DNA from 2 places in the Mesorhizobium sp. M2A.F.Ca.ET.046.03.2.1 genome. Region 1 is predicted to be linked to the other one. Evidence: riboswitches for the same ligand, from Rfam matches in the RefSeq annotation. Region 1 holds a riboswitch; the other holds the start of a gene.
What was found. A riboswitch is a leader RNA that binds a small molecule or an ion and turns the genes downstream of it on or off. The one in region 1 is predicted to bind S-adenosylmethionine.

Region 1 (6,594 bases):
GGTGGGTATTGCGGGGCTGATGGGCGCCGGCCGCACCGAATTCGCGATGAGCCTGTTCGGCCGCTCCTACGGCCGGCACATCACCGGTGAGGTGTCGCTCCACGGCAAACCGCTCGACCTCTCGTCGGTGAGCAAGGCGGTGGAGAACCGCATCGCCTATGTGACGGAAGACCGCAAAACCTACGGCCTCAACCTCATCGACCACATCAAGCACAATGTGACCTTGGCCAATCTTGGCGGCGTTTCCAGCCGCGGCGTCATCGACGACATGCGCGAGATGAGCGTCGCCAACGACTACCGCAAGAAGACCAATATCCGCGCCTCCAGCGTCTATCAGCTGACAGGCAACCTTTCGGGCGGCAACCAGCAGAAGGTGGTGCTGTCGAAATGGCTGTTCGCCGATCCGGAAGTCTTGATCCTCGACGAGCCGACCCGCGGCATTGACGTCGGCGCCAAGTACGAAATCTATACGATCATCGCCCGCCTCGCCGCCGAGGGCAAAGCGATCATCGTCATCTCGTCGGAAATGCCCGAATTGCTCGGCATCACCGACCGCATCTATGTGATGAACGAAGGGCGTATCGTCGGCGAAATGGCGGCAAGCGAAGCCAGCCAGGAAAAAATCATGCGCGCCATCGTTCGCGGAGAAGGAAAAAAAGCATCATGAGCACAGAAAGCGCTCCCGCACCGCAAAGCGGCACAGCCGAAGACGTCAAGCAGGGTCCACGCATCGCCGTGTCGGCGCTGACGACGAACCTGCGCGAATACGGCCTGATCATCGCGCTGATCGTCATCATGCTGTTCTTCCAGTACACGACGTCGGGCACGCTGTTCAAACCGGTCAACCTCTCGAACCTGGTGCAGCAGAACTCGTTCATCATCGTGATGGCGCTGGGCATGCTCCTGGTGATCGTCGCCGGCTATATCGACCTCAGCGTGGGATCGGTGGCAGGCTTCATCGGCGCGCTTGCCGCGATGATGATGGTCATCTGGCCGCTCGGCATATTCTCGAATCCATTGGTGGTCTCGATCGTCTGCCTGATCGTCGGCGCGCTGATCGGCGCGGCGCAAGGCTACTGGATCGCCTATCACAAGATACCGAGCTTCATCGTGACGCTGGCCGGCATGCTGATCTTCCGCGGCATCTGCCAGGCGCTGCTCGGCGGCGGCTCGTCGGTCGGCCCGCTGCCGGACAGCTTCAAGGCGCTGAGCTCGGGCTTCATCCCGGACGTCATCGGCCCGCTTGTGCTGATCCCGCCGACGGTCAATGCCGCCGGCAAGACCATCGTCGGCAGCGGCTTGACGCTGCATATGACAACGATCGTGCTCGGCCTGATCGCCGTGCTCGCCTATGCCTATTTCGGTTTCAGGACGCGGCGCAAGCGCGAGCGCCATGGCTATGAGGCGGAGCCCTTCCCGCTGTTCGTGATCAAGACGCTGGTCGGCAGCGCGCTGGCGCTGTTCCTGGTGTTCCAGTTCGCCAGCTACCGGGGCCTGCCGGTCGTGCTCTTGGTGATGGGTGTGCTCATCTCGCTGTTCGTCTTCGTCACCAAGCGCATGACCATCGGCCGCCGTATCTACGCCATGGGCGGCAACGCCAAGGCGGCGCAGCTCTCGGGCATCAACACCGAACGGCTGACGCTGCTGGTCTTCATCAACATGGGCGTGCTGTCGGCGCTCGGCGGCCTGATCATCGCGGCGCGCCTCGGCCAGGCCGTGCCGGCCGCTGGCCTCGGCAGCGAGCTCGACGTGATCGCGGCCGTCTTCATCGGCGGCGCCTCGGCAATGGGCGGCGTCGGCCAGGTGATCGGCGCCGTGGTCGGTGGCTTCATCATGGGCGTGATGAACAACGGCATGTCGATCATGGGCGTCAATGTCGACTGGCAGCAGGTGGTCAAGGGCCTGGTGCTGCTCGGCGCCGTCATCTTCGACGTCTACAACAAGAACAAGGCTTAAGGGCCGGAACAAAGTTCAGGAGGCATACGGGTTCCAGATCGCGACGCTGCCGGCAACCCGTCGGCGCCAAGAAGTCCGCACAAGGACCGAGCGCGCGAACGCAATCCGGACGAAGAGTTTCAACCGCGGCGGGGATCGCTCCACGCCGCGCCGGGTAAGGCTTGCCCGCGGGCGGCCGCTAAATGAGAGAGGATTCGAACATGCTGATCTCCCAGATCCTCGACGACGCCGAGACGATCCGCGTCGTCGCCCGCAATGGCGGCGGCAAGACCAGGGTCATCAATGGCGCGCGCAGCGTCTATTCGCTGGCGATGGAGGCCGCGCGCACCGGCATCGGGCTCGAAGCGCTAATCGAGCGCAAGGGCTATGGCGAGACGGTCGATCTCGATGCCGCCTACAAGAGGGGGAGGCTGGTCTCGCCGATCAACCATCCGGACCCGGCGCATCTGCATCTCACCGGCACCGGGCTGACGCATCTCGGCTCCGCGGCGACGCGCGATTCCATGCACAAGAAGCTCAGCGAGGGCGGCGAGCAGGAGCTCACCGATTCCATGAAGATGTTCCGCATGGGGCTCGAAGGCGGCAAGCCGGCCAAAGGCCAGGTCGGCGTGCAGCCGGAATGGTTCTACAAGGGCAACGGCACGATGGCGGTGGCGCCGGGCGCGCCGCTGATGTCGCCGGCCTTCGCGCAGGACGGCGGCGAGGAGCCCGAGATCGCCGGCATCTATGTCATCGGCGATGATGGCGCGCCGTTCCGCGTCGGCTTCACGCTGTCGAACGAGTTCTCCGATCATGTCACCGAGCGGGTGAACTATCTGTTCCTCGCCCATTCCAAGCTGCGCAATGCCTCGTTCGGCCCCGAGATCCTGATCGGCGACCTGCCGGCCGACATCCGCGGCGCATCGCGCATCTGGCGCGACGGCAAGCTGCTCTGGGAAAAGCCGTTCCTGTCGGGCGAGGCGAACATGTCGCACACCATCGCCAATCTCGAGCACCACCACTTCAAATATTCGGCCTTCCGCCAGCCGGGCGACGTGCATGTGCATATGTTCGGCACCGCGACGCTCTCCTTCGCCGACGGCATCAAGACCGAGGCCGGCGACACGTTCGAGATCGAGGCGCCGGATTTCGGGCTTCCGCTGCGCAATCCGCTGGAGATCGAAAATCCGGTGAAGGTGGCGGTGAAGGCGCTGTAGGAAGGGTGATCTCCCCCTCGTGGGGGAGATGGCCGGCAGGCCAGAGGGGGGCGCTGTCCCGCCAGCGTCTCCACTCGTTCAAGCTCAGACCTCGGAAGCCCTCACCTGCCTCAAATACAAAGGCCGCGATCCTTCGCGCTCCCCTCTGCCCTGCCGGGCATCTCCCCCTCCCTCAAGGGGGGAGGTTGGCAGCTCAGCGCGCGGCCCTGAAATGCTTGGAAAGCTTCAGGCCCTGCGCCTGATAGTTCGAGCCGAGATCGGTGCCGTAGAGCGCCTGCGGACGCTTCAGCATGTGCTCGTAGACGAGGCGGCCAACGATCTGGCCGTGGTCGAGGATGAAAGGCACTTCGTGGCTGCGCACTTCGAGCACGGCGCGGCTGCCGCTGCCGCCGGCGGCGGAATGGCCGAAGCCCGGATCGAAGAAGCCGGCATAGTGGACGCGGAACTCGCCGACCAGCGGATCGAAGGGCGTCATCTCGGCGGCATAGAGCGGCGGCACGTGCACCGCTTCGCGGCTGACCAGGATGTAGAATTCGTCAGGGTCGAGCACGATCTCGCCGGCGCCGCTCTTATAGATCGGCTCCCAGAAGTCGACGACATCCTGCGCGGCGCGCTTGTCGACATCGACCAGGCCGGTGTGGTGCTTGCCGCGATAACCGACAAGCCCGTCCTTGTCGCCGTCGAGGTCGATGGAGAGCGCGATGCCGCCGCCGGAAATATTGGGCGGCTCGGTGGCGACCAGCATCTCGGCACGGTGAAGGTCGCGCAGCTGGCTTTCCGAAAGCACGGCATTGCCGATGCGGAAACGGATCTGCGACAGCCGCGAGCCGGCGCGCACGACGATCGGGAAGGTGCGCGGGCTGACTTCGAGATAGAGCGGCCCGTGATAGCCGGCGGCGATCTTGTCGAACTCATGGCCGCGATCGGTCATGACCCGCGTGAAGATGTCGAGGCGGCCGGTCGAGCTCTTCGGATTGGCCGAGGCCGAAACCTCGGCCGGCAATGCCAGGCTTTCCAGCAAAGGCACGATATAGACGCAGCCGGTTTCCAGCACCGCGCCGCCGGTGAGGTCTATCTCGTGAAGCTTCAGCCGTTCGAGCTTGTCGGCGACCAGATGATCGGGCCCCGGCAGAAAGGAGGCGCGCACGCGATAGGCCTTGTCGCCGAGCCTGAGATCGAGGCTGGCCGGCTGGATCTGGTTGGTGTCCAGCGCGCGCGGCGACTTGAGCGCGTTCGCCTCAAACAGCGCCGCGATGTCCTGATCCGGAAGAATGCCTGTCTGCCGCAAAGGCTGGCTCCGTTCACAAGGCCGGGCGAGGACCTAGGCAGGCTCTTGCCGTCCGGCTGGTACAAACCTCTTAATGAAGCCGGCAATTGACGCAAGCGCGGCGCTCATTTAAAGGGTCGTTATCCCGTGGTGATTTGGCCGGTCGGCTTGCAGCCACGTTAAACAAGTCGCTAAAGGACCGTCGAGCCGCAAGGCTATATGGACCGGTTGCGACTTCGCGGCCGGTTTTTTTATGTCTGGAAGCAGGGCTATGAGCACCAAGAAGCGCAACTGGAAACCTCAAACGGCACTCGTGCATGGCGGAACGCTGCGTTCCCAGTACGGCGAGACCGCAGAGGCGATGTATCTCACGCAGGGCTATGTCTATGAGACGGCGCAGGCGGCGGAAGCCCGCTTCAAGGGCGAGGAACCGGGCTTCATCTATTCGCGCTACGCCAACCCGACCGTCGACATGTTCGAAAAGCGCATGTGCGCTCTGGAAGGCGCCGAGGATGCCCGCGCCACCGCCTCCGGCATGGCCGCCGTTTCCGCCGCCCTGCTCTGCAGCGTGAAGGCAGGAGACCACATCGTTGCGGCGCGCGCGTTGTTCGGCTCCTGTCGCTGGGTGGTGGAGACGCTGGCGCCGCGCTACGGCATCCAGGCGACGCTGATCGACGGCACCGACATCGCCAACTGGGAAAAGGCGGTTCGCCCGAACACCAAGCTGTTCTTCCTGGAAAGCCCGACCAATCCGACGCTGGAAGTGGTCGACATCGCCGCGGTCGCCAAGCTCGCCAATTCGATCGGCGCGCGCGTTATCGTCGACAACGTCTTTGCCACGCCGCTGCAGCAGAAGCCGCTGCAGCTCGGCGCTCACATCGTCGTCTATTCGGCGACCAAGCATATTGACGGCCAGGGCCGCTGCCTCGGCGGCGTCATCCTGTCGGACAAGAAATGGATCGACGAAAACCTGCACGACTATTTCCGCCACACCGGCCCCAGCCTGTCGCCCTTCAACGCGTGGACGCTGCTCAAGGGGCTGGAGACGCTCCCGCTGCGCGTGCGCCAGCAGACCGAGAGCGCCGGCAGGATCGCCGATTTCCTGGCCGGCCGGTTGGAGATCGCGCGCGTCATCTATCCCGGCCGCGCCGATCATCCGCAGGCCGATATCGTCAAGAAGCAGATGTCGGGCGGTTCGACATTGATCTGCCTTGACGTCAAGGGCGGCAAGCAGGCGGCCTTCGCCTTCCAGAACGCGCTCGACATCGTGCTGATCTCCAACAATCTCGGCGACGCCAAGAGCCTGATCACCCATCCGGCGACGACGACGCACAAGAACCTGAGTGACGAGGCACGTGCCGAGCTCGGCATCGGCCCCGGCACGCTCAGGCTCTCGGTCGGCCTGGAGGACACCGACGATCTGCTGGAGGACATCGAGCAGGCGCTGAAGGCGGCAAAATAAGCCGGAAAACATCGTGGGAGATCAGGCGATCTCCTCAAGTTCTGTCAGCGCGCGGGTGCGGATGGTCATCTCATTGCCGCGCCATTCGACGGCGCCGCCGAACCAGGCGCGCGCCCAGATGGCCGGCAGCATGGCGTCACGCGCGATCATCGCGGTGACGCTGCGCGGCGACAGGTACCAGCCCTTGGCCAAGGCCAGCAGGCATTCCGGCAGGTAGGCGATCGCCAGCACCCACAAAGCCGTGGTGGACAGGCTGACGCCGGCGCTTGCCGCGGCAACCAGCGCCAGCAGGAGCGGCGCCGCCGCGCCGGTCAGGATCTCTGGCGTGAAGAACAGCGGGAACGTGACCCGGCGCAGCCGCGCCCAGCGCGTCTGTCGCGACCAGATCTCGGCGAAGCTGCGCTGTCCGAGCGGCTGCTCGAAAGGCGAGGCGACGAGATTGACGCGCAGGCCCAGGCCATTGACCAGCTTGGTGGCGGCCGCGTCCTCGGCGATCTCGGCGGCCAAGGCCTGGATGCCGCCATTGGCGTCCAGCATCGGCTTGTTCCACAGCATGCTCTTGCCCTGGGCGAAGCCGAGGCCGAGCGCCTCGCCGGCATATTGCCAGCGCGCCTGCAGCGTGTTGAGGAAGGCGCATTCGACTTCGGCCCAAAAGCCGTCCGGCCGCGAACCGATCGGCGTCGAGCAGACGAGGCCGGTATCCGGCCGCCATG
Region 2 (6,594 bases), 2.5 Mb from region 1:
ACGGCCTGCCCATACTCATCAGGCCGTCGCCGAGCGTCAGCCGCCTCGACCGATACTATGCCGATTGCGTGACCGGAGGAGACGGTTCCTTCGTGCTGCCGATCTACGCGGCGTCCGAATTCTCGACCGCCATCCGCCGCAAGCTGATCCAGGAGGTGAGCGGCCTCGCCGACGCCAGATCCATTCGCGTCCAGGATGCAGCGCCCGTCGATTGCCTGCTGGGCGAGCGCCTGCGGCAGCGGTTCTCCGATCCGTATTTTCCGGAACTCGACCGATAGCGGTCTTGCGGCCGCATCAGACCGCGCGGGGGCCGTATTTGGCGCGGAACTCGTCGTAACAGTCGCGCCGCCAGCGGCGGCCGATGACATAGCCGCGCAGCAGTTGCGGCAGCGAATAGCCGAGCGCGTTTGACGAGCGGTTGGCTAGGTAGCCGGAAAAGGCCTGCTGCAGCCGGCCCTTCAATGTGTCGGCGATGATCTGGCGAGCGATCATAAAGGGCGGGACATCGGGATAGCGGTCGGCGATATAGGGATGCTTGTCGATCAGGTTGGCATAGGCCGCGACATAGCCGTCGCGCCGGCGGGAGATCGAGTTCTCCGAATTGTACTTCTTCCAGTCGATGTCTTCGGACAGCTGGGCGCCGCCGCGGCGGGCAAAGCGCAGCAGAAGGTCGAGATCCTGCATGCGCGTGATGTCGCTGTCATAGCCGCCGATCGCCAGCAGCGATACGTGCCTGGCGGTGATTGCCGAGCCGGCGATGAAAATAGTCTGCGAGACCAGGGCGCGCTGCAGCGCGCTTTTATCAAGAAAGGCCTCGCGGTTGATGCATTTGGTGCTGCGGCTGCCCTTCAGCGACAGGAACGAGCTGATCAGGACCTCGAGCGAGGGATTCTGGTCGAAGCGCGCCAGCGTCCGCTCCAGCCGGTCCGGCAGATAGACGTCGTCCGAATCGAGGAAGGTCACCACGGGCGCCCGCGCGCGCTCGATGCCCGCGTTGCGGGCGGCATTGGCGCCGCGCCATTTGGCGCCGACATAGATCAGCCTCGGGTCACGGATCTCGGCCAGCGCGGCGGCCGTCCCGTCGGTCGAACCGTCGTCGACCACGATGTGCTCGAAGCGGGTAAGTGTCTGCACCAGAACGCTTTTCACCGCACGTACGACCTGACTGCGCCGGTTATGGGTCGGCGTGATCACTGAGATCAGCGGAACGTCCTGGTTCGACATCGGGCTGCCACCGGTCGGATCTGGCGCGTGTCGGATGGGTTTGATGGCTATGTTTCCCACCTGTGATTTGCGGTCGACGCTACAAAAAAGCCACCTGTGTGTCACGCCGAGCCGGCCGAGAAATGCGAAACGGGGGGCTTTTCCGCAACGTTGCGGTTTGATGGCAACACAATCGGCCTTCCGGTCCGCGGAGGCCGTCCGCCGGCAAGAGCCGGCGGTGAGAATCATGCGTTCATGGAACCGATCGCGCGGCGGCGTCAGCGCCTGAGCAGAAACACCGCTTGCTGGCCGAAGAAGTTCCAGAACCACCACGGCATCGACAGGCCGATCTTCTGGCCGTTGGCGTCGAGCGCGGTCGCCTTCTCGACGGTCGCGCCAAGCTCTTCGCACAGGTTGACGAAGTCGCGTATGGTGCAGAAGTGGATATTGGGCGTGTCATACCAGGAATAGGGCAGGTCCTTGGTGACCGGCATCCTGCCTTTGGTCAGCAGCGAAAAGCGCACGCGCCAGTGACCGAAATTGGGAAAGGAGACGATGGCGCGGTTACCGATCCGAAGCAGCTCATCGAGCACCACCTTCGGGTTGCGCGTCGCCTGCAGCGTCTGCGACAGCACGACGAAATCGAAGCCCTTGTCGGCATAGAATTTCAGATCCGTGTCGGCGTCGCCCTGGATCACGGAGAGGCCGCGCGCCACGCATTCGTTGACGCCACGCTGCGACAGTTCCAGCCCGCGGCCATCGACCTGCTTGGTCTCCTGCAGCAGTTCCAGGAGGACGCCGTCGCCCGAGCCGACGTCGAGCACGCGCGACTTGGCCGGAATGAGATCGGTGACGACTTCGAGGTCGACACGCTGGGCGCGGTTGACGCTCATAGGCTGAGCCCCCTTGCGCGTGCTGCCGAACCGATGAAGCCGTTGATGGCCGCGAACAGCTCCGGCTCGTCGAGCAGGAAAGCGTCGTGGCCGCGATCCGTCTCGATCTCGACGAAGGAGACGGAAGCGCCCGCCGCGTTCAAGGCATGCACGATCGAGCGGCTCTCCTCGGTCGGGAACAGCCAGTCGCTGGTGAAGGAAATCAGGCAGAAGCGCGTCCTGGTCCCGGCGAAGGCATCGGCGAGGCGCCCGCCGTGATCGGCGGCAAGATCGAAATAGTCCATCGCGCGGGTCAGATAGAGATAGGAATTGGCATCGAAGCGGTCGACGAAGGTCATGCCCTGGTGGCGCAGATAGCTCTCGATCTGGAAATCGGCGTCGAAGCCGAAGGTGAGCGCCTCGCGGTCCTGCAGGTTGCGGCCGAACTTGCGGTGGAGCGCCGCTTCCGAAAGATAGGTGATGTGGGCGGCCATGCGCGCGACGGCGAGCCCCTTTTCCGGGCGCTTGCCGAACTCGAGATATTTGCCGCCATGCCAGTCCGGATCGGCCATGACCGCCTGCCGGCCGACCTCGTGGAAGGCGATGTTCTGCGAGGAATGGCGGGCGCCGGTGGCGATCGGCAGCGCCGAGAAGACCCGCTCCGGATAGCTCGCCGCCCATTCCAGCACCTGCATGCCGCCCATCGAGCCGCCGAGCACGCAAAATAGCTTTTCGATGCCGAAATGATCGACCAGCATCGCCTGCGCGCGCACCATGTCGCGTATGGTGATGATCGGCAGGTCCAGGCCGTAAGGCTTGCCGGTCGCTGGATTGGTCGAGGCCGGGCCGGTCGAGCCGAGGCAGCCGCCGATGACGTTTGCGCAGATGACGAAGAAGCGGTTGGTGTCGATGATCCTGCCGGGACCGATCAGCACTTCCCACCAGCCCGGCTTGCCGGTCACCGGATTGGTGTTGGCGACGTGCTGGTCGCCAGTCAGGGCATGGCAGACGAGAATGGCGTTGGAGCGCGCGTCGTTCAAGCTGCCGTAGGTCTGGTAGGCGATCTGGAAAGGCGAGAGCAGCGTGCCGGCGTCGAGCTTCAGCGGCTTGTCGGGGCCGAACTGCAGCACCGGGCTCGACGGATGGTCGGCCTCGTCGTTGGTTCTTGCAGCGCGCTGAGCGGCCATGTCCGTCCTCGATCCTGTCCCGCATCGGTCTCGACACGACGCAGTGTCCGGCCGGCGGCGGACAACAAAAAACCGGCTTGCCGTCGCAAAGCCGGTTACAGGTTGCAAACGGCCCTTTAGCGAGTTGTTTAACGTGGCTGCAAGCCGACCGGCCAAATCACCACGGAAGTCTGGCTGACCTTCTAGGACCGGAGCCGCTGTTCGTCAACGGGGGTAGCCTCTATGCCGACAGGGGCTGCCGCAGCGCCAGCACTCGACATTGCAGCCCGTGGCCTGTATTTCCGCTGCGGCCTTGAGGCCTTCTCGACGGATTTGTGACATGAAGCAGGATCAGCCCCGTCCGACGCCCCGCGTGGGCATCATGGACATCGAGGCCTATGTGCCGGGAAAAAGCAGCGCGCCGGCCGGCGTGACGAAAGTCTACAAGCTGTCGTCGAACGAAAATCCCCTGGGGCCTTCGCCGAAGGCGATCGAGGCCGCGCGCGAGGTGGCGGCGAAGCTCGACGTCTATCCCGACGGCACCGCGCGGCGGCTGCGCGAGGCGATCGGCGAGGTGCATGGGCTGAACCCTGCGAACATCATCTGCTCCAACGGCTCGGACGAGATCCTGGGGCTTCTGGCGCAGACCTATCTCGCGCCGGGCGACGAGGCCGTGTTCACCGAACACGCCTTCATGGTCTACAAGATCTACATCCAGGCGACGGGCGCCAAGCCGGTGGCGGTGAAGGAAACCGACGAGCGCGCCGATGTCGACGCGATCCTCGCCGCGGTTACGCCCAAGACGCGTATCGTGTTCCTTGCCAATCCGAACAATCCGACCGGCACCTACCTGCCGTTCAGCGAGGTGCGGCGGCTGCATGCCGGCCTGCCGAAGAACGTGCTTCTGGTGCTTGATGCGGCTTACGCCGAATATGTGCGGCGCAACGACTATGAAGCCGGCATCGAGCTTGCCGGCAGCGCCGAGAACGTGGTGATGACACGCACCTTCTCCAAGCTCGGCCTCGGCGGGGCGCGCGTGGGCTGGATGTACGGGCCGGCGCATATCGTCGATGCCATCAACCGTATTCGCGGCCCCTTCAACGTCAACGCCACCGCGATCGAGGCTGGCATCGCCTCCATCCGCGACCGCGCCCATATTGAGCGCAGCGTGACGCATAACGAGAAATGGCTGACATGGCTCAGCGCGGAGCTGACCGGGCTCGGCCTGCGCGTCACGCCCAGCGTCGGCAATTTCGTGCTGATCCATTTTCCCGACGACAAGGAACATTCGGCGGCGGCCGCGGACGATTACCTGAGCGCGCGCGGCTATATCCTGCGCCGCGTCACCGGCTACGGCTTTCCCAACGCGCTGCGCATGAGCGTCGGCACCGAGGAAGCCAACCGCGGCGTCATTGACGCGCTGAAGACCTTCCTGAAAAGCTAGACACCATGGCATCACCGATGTTCGAGAAAATAGCGCTGGTCGGCATCGGCCTGATCGGCTCGTCGCTCGCCCGCGTCATCCGCCGTGAAGGCCTGGCGCGTCATATCGCCATCGCGACGCGCAGCGCATCGACGCTGAAGCGCGCCGAGGAGTTGGGCCTTGGCGATTCCTACACGACGGAGGCAAAAGAAGCGGTGGGCGATGCCGATCTCATCATCGTCTCGGTCCCGGTCGGCTCGTCCGGCGAGGTCGCGGCCGAGATCGCGCCGGCGCTGAAGAAGGGCGCCATCCTCACCGATGTCGGCTCGACCAAGGCTTCCGTCATCGCGCAGATCGAGCCGCACGTGCCGGAAGGCGTGCACTTCATTCCCGGTCATCCGCTGGCCGGCACCGAAAAGTCCGGACCCGATGCGGGCTTTGCCGATCTCTTCGAGAACCGCTGGTGCATCTTCACGCCGCTGCCGGGCACCGATCCCGCCGCGCTCGAGACGCTCTCGGAATTCTGGCGGCGCTGCGGCTCCAACATCGATACGATGGACCCGCAGCATCACGACATGACCTTGGCGATCGTGTCGCACCTGCCGCATATCATCGCCTACAACATCGTCGGCACGGCGGACGATCTGGAAGCGGTGACCAAGAGCGAGGTCATCAAATATTCCGCCTCCGGTTTCCGCGATTTCACCCGCCTTGCTGCCTCCGATCCGACGATGTGGCGGGACGTGTGCCTGCACAACAAGGACGCGATCCTGGAGATGCTGGCGCGGTTCTCGGAAGATCTGGCCTCGCTGCAGCGGGCGATCCGCTGGGGCGACGGCGAGAAGCTGTTCGATCTCTTCACCCGCACGCGCGCCATCCGCCGCTCGATCATCGAGGCCGGCCAGGATATCGATGTGCCGGATTTTGGCCGGCAGGCGGTCGAGCATCCCAAAGGGAACTGATATTCAGGTGAGGCCGGCCTGCGAATGCCGGCTTCCTGCGCTTCCGGTGCTCACGTATTAAAGTACGCTCCGCTCCGGTTCTCGGAAGCCACCATTCTCGACTCGGCCTGACCTGATCTCAGCTCCCTTTGCCTCTTCGGACTGGCGGCCAGTGCGCCGCCATCATGGCGAGCGTCTCGGCTCTGTCCGGCGCGCCCAGCCTGCCGCCGAAGCGCAGGCATTTGAGCGCGGCTGCGGCGCTGGCGAAGCGCAGGGCCTCTTCCATCGGCATGGCCTCGGCGAGGCCGACGGCAAAGGCGCCGTGGAAAACGTCGCCGGCGGCGAGCGTATCCACCGCCTTGACCTTCGGTGCCTCGACATGGCGTACGCGTCCGGTCGCCCGGTCGTGCCACCAGGTTCCAGCGGCGCCGCCGGTCACCGCGACAAAGGCATCGGTGCGCGAGGCGAGGTCGGCGCAAGCGCTTTCCGGGTCGAGCGCATGGCCGCAGACGATGCGCGCCGCAGGCTCGGACGCGACGATATGCGAGGCCGACGGCAGAAGCTGCTCCAGCACCTCGACGGGTGCTGTATCGGCATCCAGGATCGCCGGACGGCCGATCGATCGGGCAGCGCTCAGAGCGAGCGCCGCGGCGCCCGGCCAGCGGACATCGACCAGAACGGCGTCGAAGCCGGAGAGGTCGGCGAGCGGCAGCGTTTCAGGATCGGCCTGCGCCTTCTTGTCGTAGAAGGGGACGATGATGCGCTCGCCATACGCATCGACCACGATCGCGGCCAGCGCCGAACGCGCGCCGGGAACCCGGCGGATAAGGCTGCAGTCGATGCCTTCGGCCTTGATGTCGGCGATCAGCTGGTCGCCGACCGGATCGTCCCCCGCGCTTGCCCATAGCGAGACCTCGGCGCCGAGGCGATGCGCGGCGCAGGCGGCGCTCGTCGCCATGCCGGAAGCGATCTGGACGCCGTCGCTGGCG

Region 2: it holds a riboswitch for S-adenosylmethionine, as region 1 does, so the genes downstream of both, EJ072_RS20385 (homoserine O-acetyltransferase) here and EJ072_RS08725 (O-succinylhomoserine sulfhydrylase) in region 1, are expected to answer to the same signal.

Annotation. Positions count from the first base shown of each region.
Region 1 covers NZ_CP034449.1:1,820,965-1,827,558, forward strand. The annotation lists gene mmsA (multiple monosaccharide ABC transporter ATP-binding protein) at 1-667, shown strand, start outside; gene mmsB (multiple monosaccharide ABC transporter permease) at 664-1,956, shown strand; gene araD1 (AraD1 family protein) at 2,157-3,152, shown strand; gene EJ072_RS08720 (2'-deoxycytidine 5'-triphosphate deaminase) at 3,346-4,440, opposite strand; SAM riboswitch at 4,557-4,634, shown strand; gene EJ072_RS08725 (O-succinylhomoserine sulfhydrylase) at 4,691-5,881, shown strand; gene EJ072_RS08730 (ceramide glucosyltransferase) at 5,903-6,594, opposite strand, start outside.
Region 2 covers NZ_CP034449.1:4,272,090-4,278,683, forward strand. The annotation lists gene EJ072_RS20370 (DUF1194 domain-containing protein) at 1-278, shown strand, start outside; gene EJ072_RS20375 (glycosyltransferase family A protein) at 295-1,224, opposite strand; gene metW (methionine biosynthesis protein MetW) at 1,482-2,096, opposite strand; gene EJ072_RS20385 (homoserine O-acetyltransferase) at 2,093-3,262, opposite strand; SAM riboswitch at 3,359-3,436, opposite strand; gene hisC (histidinol-phosphate transaminase) at 3,582-4,685, shown strand; gene EJ072_RS20395 (prephenate/arogenate dehydrogenase family protein) at 4,691-5,626, shown strand; gene EJ072_RS20400 (sugar kinase) at 5,745-6,594, opposite strand, start outside.